Regions from separate parts of the Psychrobacillus sp. FSL K6-2843 genome, predicted to be linked through region 2. Evidence: a T-box and tRNA genes for the amino acid it is inferred to sense, from the RefSeq annotation. Region 2 holds a T-box; the other holds one or more tRNA genes.

Region 1 (3,377 bases), 890 kb from region 2:
GGTGGGATACTACCCTGGTTGTATTGAAATTCTAACCCATACCCGTAACCCGGGTAGGAGACAGTGTCAGGCGGGCAGTTTGACTGGGGCGGTCGCCTCCTAAAGTGTAACGGAGGCGCCCAAAGGTTCCCTCAGAATGGTTGGAAATCATTCGAAGAGTGTAAAGGCAGAAGGGAGCTTGACTGCGAGACCTACAAGTCGAGCAGGGTCGAAAGACGGGCTTAGTGATCCGGTGGTTCCGCATGGAAGGGCCATCGCTCAACGGATAAAAGCTACCCCGGGGATAACAGGCTTATCTCCCCCAAGAGTCCACATCGACGGGGAGGTTTGGCACCTCGATGTCGGCTCATCGCATCCTGGGGCTGTAGTCGGTCCCAAGGGTTGGGCTGTTCGCCCATTAAAGCGGTACGCGAGCTGGGTTCAGAACGTCGTGAGACAGTTCGGTCCCTATCCGTCGTGGGCGTAGGAAATTTGAGAGGAGCTGTCCTTAGTACGAGAGGACCGGGATGGACACACCGCTGGTGTACCAGTTGTTCTGCCAAGGGCATCGCTGGGTAGCTATGTGTGGACGGGATAAGTGCTGAAAGCATCTAAGCACGAAGCCCCCCTCAAGATGAGATTTCCCATTACGCAAGTAAGTAAGATCCCTCAAAGACGATGAGGTAGATAGGTTCGGGGTGGAAGCGTGGCGACACGTGCAGCTGACGAATACTAATCGATCGAGGACTTAACCAAATTGTTTGTTTCTAAGATGTCAGTTTATTCAGTTTTGAAAGAATAAATTTTTATTAAAAAAACACTTGTAATAATCTACATAGTTGATATAATAGAACTTGTCTTTCAAATAATTATTCAAGTCTAGTGATGATGGCGAAGAGGTCACACCCGTTCCCATACCGAACACGGAAGTTAAGCTCTTCAGCGCCAATGGTAGTTGGGGGTCTCCCCCTGCAAGAGTAGGACGTCGCTGGGCTTGCAATAAAAATACATAGAAATACATTTTAATACCCAGGAGGATTAGCTCAGCTGGGAGAGCATCTGCCTTACAAGCAGAGGGTCGGCGGTTCGAGCCCGTCATCCTCCACCATAACTTTACTCCTGCCGGAGTAGCTCAACTGGTAGAGCAACTGACTTGTAATCAGTAGGTTGAGGGTTCAAGTCCTTTCTCCGGCACCATTTTTTGAGCCATTAGCTCAGTTGGTAGAGCATCTGACTTTTAATCAGAGGGTCGTAGGTTCGAATCCTACATGGCTCATTCACTTTTTGTGATATAAATATGCGGGTGTGGCGGAACTGGCAGACGCACTAGACTTAGGATCTAGCGCCGCAAGGCGTGGGGGTTCGACTCCCTTCACCCGCACCATTTAATTTAATAACCGAGCGGAAGTAGTTCAGTGGTAGAACACCACCTTGCCAAGGTGGGGGTCGCGAGTTCGAACCTCGTCTTCCGCTCCAAAGATTCATCAAAGTGCCGGGGTGGCGGAACTGGCAGACGCACAGGACTTAAAATCCTGCGGTAGGTGACTACCGTACCGGTTCGATTCCGGTCCTCGGCACCACTTTTATGAAACATTAGCGCCCGTAGCTCAATTGGATAGAGCGTCTGACTACGGATCAGAAGGTTGTGGGTTCGACTCCTGCCGGGCGCGCCATATATACGGGAAGTAGCTCAGCTTGGTAGAGCACTTGGTTTGGGACCAAGGGGTCGCAGGTTCGAATCCTGTCTTCCCGACCAGTTAATTAATAAATTTGGGGCCTTAGCTCAGCTGGGAGAGCGCCTGCCTTGCACGCAGGAGGTCAGCGGTTCGATCCCGCTAGGCTCCACCAATTTAATTTTAAATTTCCTGGCGGCGTAGCTCAGCTGGCTAGAGCATTCGGTTCATACCCGAAAGGTCGTGGGTTCGACTCCCTCTGCCGCCATCTTAAGGACCTTTAGCTCAGTTGGTTAGAGCAGACGGCTCATAACCGTCCGGTCGCAGGTTCGAGTCCTGCAAGGTCCACCAACATAATATTTAGGAGGAATACCCAAGTCTGGCTGAAGGGATCGGTCTTGAAAACCGACAGGCGGGTCATACCGCGCGGGGGTTCGAATCCCTCTTCCTCCTCCATCTTATTGTTAGTGGAAAAATATTATACATAACGTCGACGCAAGCGAAGCGTGGAGGACGTAAAACTCACTAAATGCACAGTTGATTTAAATTTCAACACTTTCTTATTGTCGCGGGGTGGAGCAGTTCGGTAGCTCGTCGGGCTCATAACCCGAAGGTCACAGGTTCAAATCCTGTCCCCGCAACCAAATGGTCCCGTGGTGTAGCGGTTAACATGCCTGCCTGTCACGCAGGAGATCGCCGGTTCGATCCCGGTCGGGACCGCCATTTATTTTTCAACAACTTAGAGATTTAGGATAAGCAAGCAAATCTAGGAAGCAATCGAACGAACGAAGGAGCATACTAAAGTATGTGACTTAATGAGTGAGTGAAGCTGACAAAGAGAAGCGCAGCTTAGTGTAAATCGAAGAGGCTCAGTAGCTCAGTCGGTAGAGCAAAGGACTGAAAATCCTTGTGTCGGCGGTTCGATTCCGTCCTGAGCCACCATTTTATCAAGCGGGTGTAGTTTAGTGGTAAAACCTCAGCCTTCCAAGCTGATGATGAGAGTTCGATTCTCTTCACCCGCTCCAATTAATGGGCCTATAGCTCAGCTGGTTAGAGCGCACGCCTGATAAGCGTGAGGTCGATGGTTCGAGTCCATTTAGGCCCACCATTATTCCGAAGTAGCTCAGTGGTAGAGCAATCGGCTGTTAACCGATCGGTCGTAGGTTCGAGTCCTACCTTCGGAGCCATATATATGGGGAAGTACTCAAGTGGCTGAAGAGGCGCCCCTGCTAAGGGTGTAGGTCGGGCAACCGGCGCGAGGGTTCAAATCCCTCCTTCTCCGCCATATATAAGGCCCCTTGGTCAAGCGGTTAAGACACCGCCCTTTCACGGCGGTAACACGGGTTCGAATCCCGTAGGGGTCATAACTTAAAAAAAGACAATCACTTAGGTGGTTGTCTTTTTTGTTTTGAAAAGATAGAGTTGCGCAGGTGTTTTTAGAGTATTAATGTTTTGTCCTTTGTTCTGTAAATGCTACTTATTAATACGGAGTGAAAGGACCGATTTCATAAAACAATTCCATTTCTAAGTTTTACTTATTGGTATCAAATCATGAGTTATGTATTTATACACTTTCTTCTTTGTTCTTTTGTCCATCTATAATTCCCACTCTACTATAACCTCATCACACTTTGTTCATTAATACTCACAAGAACATTTCTTAACAGGTTTCTACACACTGAATTCTGCTTACATTATCCTGCTTCGCTAGGTAACTCTTTTCAA
Region 2 (3,377 bases):
ATCATGGTTGGACATCACCACAGAAATATGATTATCCTTAGCTAAAGAAACTAGCTCCTCAACTTCCTCTGAGAAAAGCTCAATATCAATTAAATCTATTTCCTTTGTCTGGATCACTTCACGTAAAAGTTGCTTATAATAATCAGGTTCAATAACTTTATTGCCGCCTTCCTTGTGACTTCTAAAAGTAAACAAAAGGGGGGTAGGATATAAATAACCTCGTATGTATGAAAGGGTGTCTTTGACAGATTCTAAGCTTTCAACTTCCAGTAATAAATCTACTCTCCATTCGACTACATCAGGAGAAGCATCCTTAACTAATTGTAGCTCCTTAAAAAGGGCTTCTTTATTTTTTCCGACTAGTGGAACAATAATTTTTGGTAGTCCTTCCCCAATATGAATATCCCGAATAGAAATAATTTTCATAAATATCTCCCATCATGCAACGTTTTACGTTATATTAACATAAAACGTTACAAAGGGGATGTAAAAATGAGATTTCAAATCTATGAAAGTGCAGAGAAGTTTTACGATATTGCAAAACCTTTTTTAAAGCAAAACGAGGACAAATTTAGCTTATTTTTAGGTGTGCTTGAAAGAATTAGAGTGGGAGGATATGAGGATCCACTGATGGCTACTATTGAGGAGGATGGAGAGTTATTGGCACTTTTCCAGATGACTCCACCACATCCACTTAATATTATTTTTGTCGATTTAAATAAAATCGAAGCGTCAATCGATTTATGTATTGAAGAGATTTTACAACGTGGTATACATATAAACTCGATCATAAGTGTAAAGGAATGGGCTATTCGCTTCGCGTCAAAATGGGAAGAGAAAACGGGACAAGCAAATTCACTATTAATGGAACAGGGATTATATCGATTAAATAAAGTGGATGATACGCTAGAAAATAGCCCAGGATCTTGGAGATTTGCTAATAACGATGATGCTCCATTAATAGAATCATGGTATAGCCAATTTGAAGAAGATACTGGACTTCCTAGTACTGCTAAAGAGGAAATAGCCCAGAGAGTGACTGCTATGTTGAATGGACAGGAGGTTTTCTTATGGGAGGACGATGGAGAGATTGTGTCTATGATGAAGAAGGCTAGACCATCAACTCATGGAGTGACTGTTTCTATGGTATTTACTCCTAAAGAAAAGCGACGCAAAGGTTATGCAAGAACAATGGTAGCAGCCTGCAGCAAGGAGCTTTTAAAGGAATATGACTTCTGTGTTTTATATACCGATATGTTAAATCCCACATCCAACAAAATATATCAAGAAATTGGTTATCAAAAGTTGATGGATTCAGTTCATTTAAAGCTGGGGAATAAATGAGATAGTAAATGTTAGATAGATAAGGAGACATTTATTCACATATTGACTTTAGTATTTGATTCCATTAAAATTAGTGAAAATTCATACACAATTCGATGATAAAGAGAGTATCTGATGAGATAATGATTAGCGAGTCAGGGGTAGTGAGAGCCTGATACAGGACTTTTCAGAGAAACGCACTTTGGAGAAGCTTTTTGAACTAGAGTAGAAAAGATCGGGGAAGTCCTCGTTAATAACGTTAAAGCGGTCACAATATGTGACAACTAGAGTGGTACCACGGGAATTTCAGCTCTCGTCTCTTCATAGAGATGAGAGCTTTTTTATATGGAAAAACAAAATGGAGGGTGAATATATATGGAACTATTAAAGCAAATTGCTATTTCGATTGAGACTGAGATAGAAAGTAAGTTAACAGTGAAAGAAATACAAATGCTTTTAGAAAAACCAAAGAACATTGAATTAGGAGATTTAGCATTTCCTTGTTTTACGCTAGCGAAATTATATAAAAAATCACCACAGCTTATCGCTTCTGAATTGGCAAAACAGGTGAAGAGTTCACTTATTGCTAATGTAGAGGCAGTAGGGGGCTATTTGAACATCTTTTATGACCAGAAAACTATTGCGAAAGAAGTGTTAGGGGAAATACTTAAAAATCAAAACAATTATGGCCAGCTACCAATGAAAGACGAACAAGTTACTATAGACCTTTCCTCACCAAATATTGCTAAGCCATTCTCTATGGGACATTTACGTTCAACTGTAATCGGAAATGCTCTTGCCAATATTTCTGAGAAAAATGGCTACAAAGCTGTTCGTATTAATCATTTAGGTGATTGGGGAACTCAATTTGGAAAGCTGATCGTTGCTTATAAGCTATGGGGAGACAAAGAAAAAATTGAAGCCTCCCCAATAGTGGAATTATTGAAAATCTATGTAAAATTCCATGAAAAGGCTGAAGTGGATGAAGAGCTCAATGTTGAGGCAAGAGCTGCCTTCAAGAGTCTAGAGCAGGGTAACGAAGAGGCACTACAGCTTTGGAAATGGTTCAAGGAAGCCTCTCTTAAAGAATTTCAATATATCTATGAATTACTAGGAATTCAGTTTGATTCCTTTAATGGAGAAGCATTCTATAATGACAAAATGGAACCGGTCGTCAAAGAAATAGAAGAAAAGGGTTTGCTCGTGGAATCTGACGGGGCGTTAGTAGTCGAGTTAGAGAATATGCCACCATGTTTGATCAAAAAAACCGATGGAGCTACTCTATACGCAACGAGAGATTTAGCTGCAGCCTTGTATCGTCAAAATAACTATGCCTTTACTAAAGCATTTTATGTAGTCGGCAACGAACAATCACTTCACTTTAAACAGCTTTTCAGTGTGCTTCAAAAAATGGGCTATGCGTGGGCAAAGGACTGTCAGCATGTACCTTTTGGGATGATGCTTAAGGATGGTAAGAAGATGTCGACTCGTAAAGGAAAAGTGATCTTATTAAAAGAAGTCTTAAATGAAGCTATCGAGGAGGCGAAAAAAAGTATTGAGGAGAAAAATCCTTCACTTCTTCACAAAGAGGAGGTTGCTAAATCAGTTGGAGTAGGGGCTGTCATCTTCCATGATTTAAAAAATCATCGTATGAATGACGTAGAATTTTCTCTGGAGCAAATGCTTAACTTCGAGGGTGAGACTGGACCCTATATTCAGTACACTCACGCACGCATAAACTCACTCCTTCAAAAAGGTAAGTTTGAGATTAATGACATGAGTTTTGAAGGACTAGGCGAACCTGCATGGCCAACGATAATGACACTTCAAGGCTTTCCACAGGTTATCCAGAAATCCTTTGAACAGGCAGATCCATCACTTATCGCAAAATATTGCCTAACGCTATCTCGCCATTTCAATAAATATTATGCGAATACAAAAATATTAGTTGATAATGAAACAAAGCAATCGAAGCTGACGCTTTGTTATGCGGTTGCCATAGTTTTAAAGGAAGGGTTAAGTTTACTTGGGATAGATGCTCCGGAGCAGATGTA

Evidence for each region. The T-box of region 2 lies ahead of argS (arginine--tRNA ligase). A T-box ahead of a tRNA ligase gene usually reads a tRNA of that ligase, here a tRNA-Arg.
Region 1: it has a tRNA-Arg gene. The T-box ahead of argS (arginine--tRNA ligase) is inferred to sense a tRNA for this amino acid. The anticodon was not compared.

The regions. Positions count from the first base shown of each region.
Region 1 covers NZ_CP152021.1:2,849,418-2,852,794, reverse strand. Annotated here, with positions in the region: rRNA gene MKY94_RS14470 (23S ribosomal RNA) at 1-735, shown strand, start outside; rRNA gene rrf (5S ribosomal RNA) at 858-973, shown strand; tRNA gene MKY94_RS14460 (tRNA-Val) at 1,012-1,087, shown strand; tRNA gene MKY94_RS14455 (tRNA-Thr) at 1,101-1,176, shown strand; tRNA gene MKY94_RS14450 (tRNA-Lys) at 1,183-1,255, shown strand; tRNA gene MKY94_RS14445 (tRNA-Leu) at 1,279-1,363, shown strand; tRNA gene MKY94_RS14440 (tRNA-Gly) at 1,381-1,455, shown strand; tRNA gene MKY94_RS14435 (tRNA-Leu) at 1,471-1,559, shown strand; tRNA gene MKY94_RS14430 (tRNA-Arg) at 1,576-1,652, shown strand; tRNA gene MKY94_RS14425 (tRNA-Pro) at 1,659-1,735, shown strand; tRNA gene MKY94_RS14420 (tRNA-Ala) at 1,752-1,827, shown strand; tRNA gene MKY94_RS14415 (tRNA-Met) at 1,847-1,920, shown strand; tRNA gene MKY94_RS14410 (tRNA-Ile) at 1,927-2,003, shown strand; tRNA gene MKY94_RS14405 (tRNA-Ser) at 2,016-2,108, shown strand; tRNA gene MKY94_RS14400 (tRNA-Met) at 2,220-2,296, shown strand; tRNA gene MKY94_RS14395 (tRNA-Asp) at 2,300-2,375, shown strand; tRNA gene MKY94_RS14390 (tRNA-Phe) at 2,519-2,594, shown strand; tRNA gene MKY94_RS14385 (tRNA-Gly) at 2,604-2,677, shown strand; tRNA gene MKY94_RS14380 (tRNA-Ile) at 2,684-2,760, shown strand; tRNA gene MKY94_RS14375 (tRNA-Asn) at 2,765-2,839, shown strand; tRNA gene MKY94_RS14370 (tRNA-Ser) at 2,847-2,937, shown strand; tRNA gene MKY94_RS14365 (tRNA-Glu) at 2,945-3,016, shown strand.
Region 2 covers NZ_CP152021.1:3,738,729-3,742,105, reverse strand. Annotated here, with positions in the region: gene aroD (type I 3-dehydroquinate dehydratase) at 1-426, opposite strand, end outside; gene MKY94_RS18940 (GNAT family N-acetyltransferase) at 493-1,344, shown strand; T-box leader at 1,431-1,647, shown strand; gene argS (arginine--tRNA ligase) at 1,699-3,377, shown strand, end outside.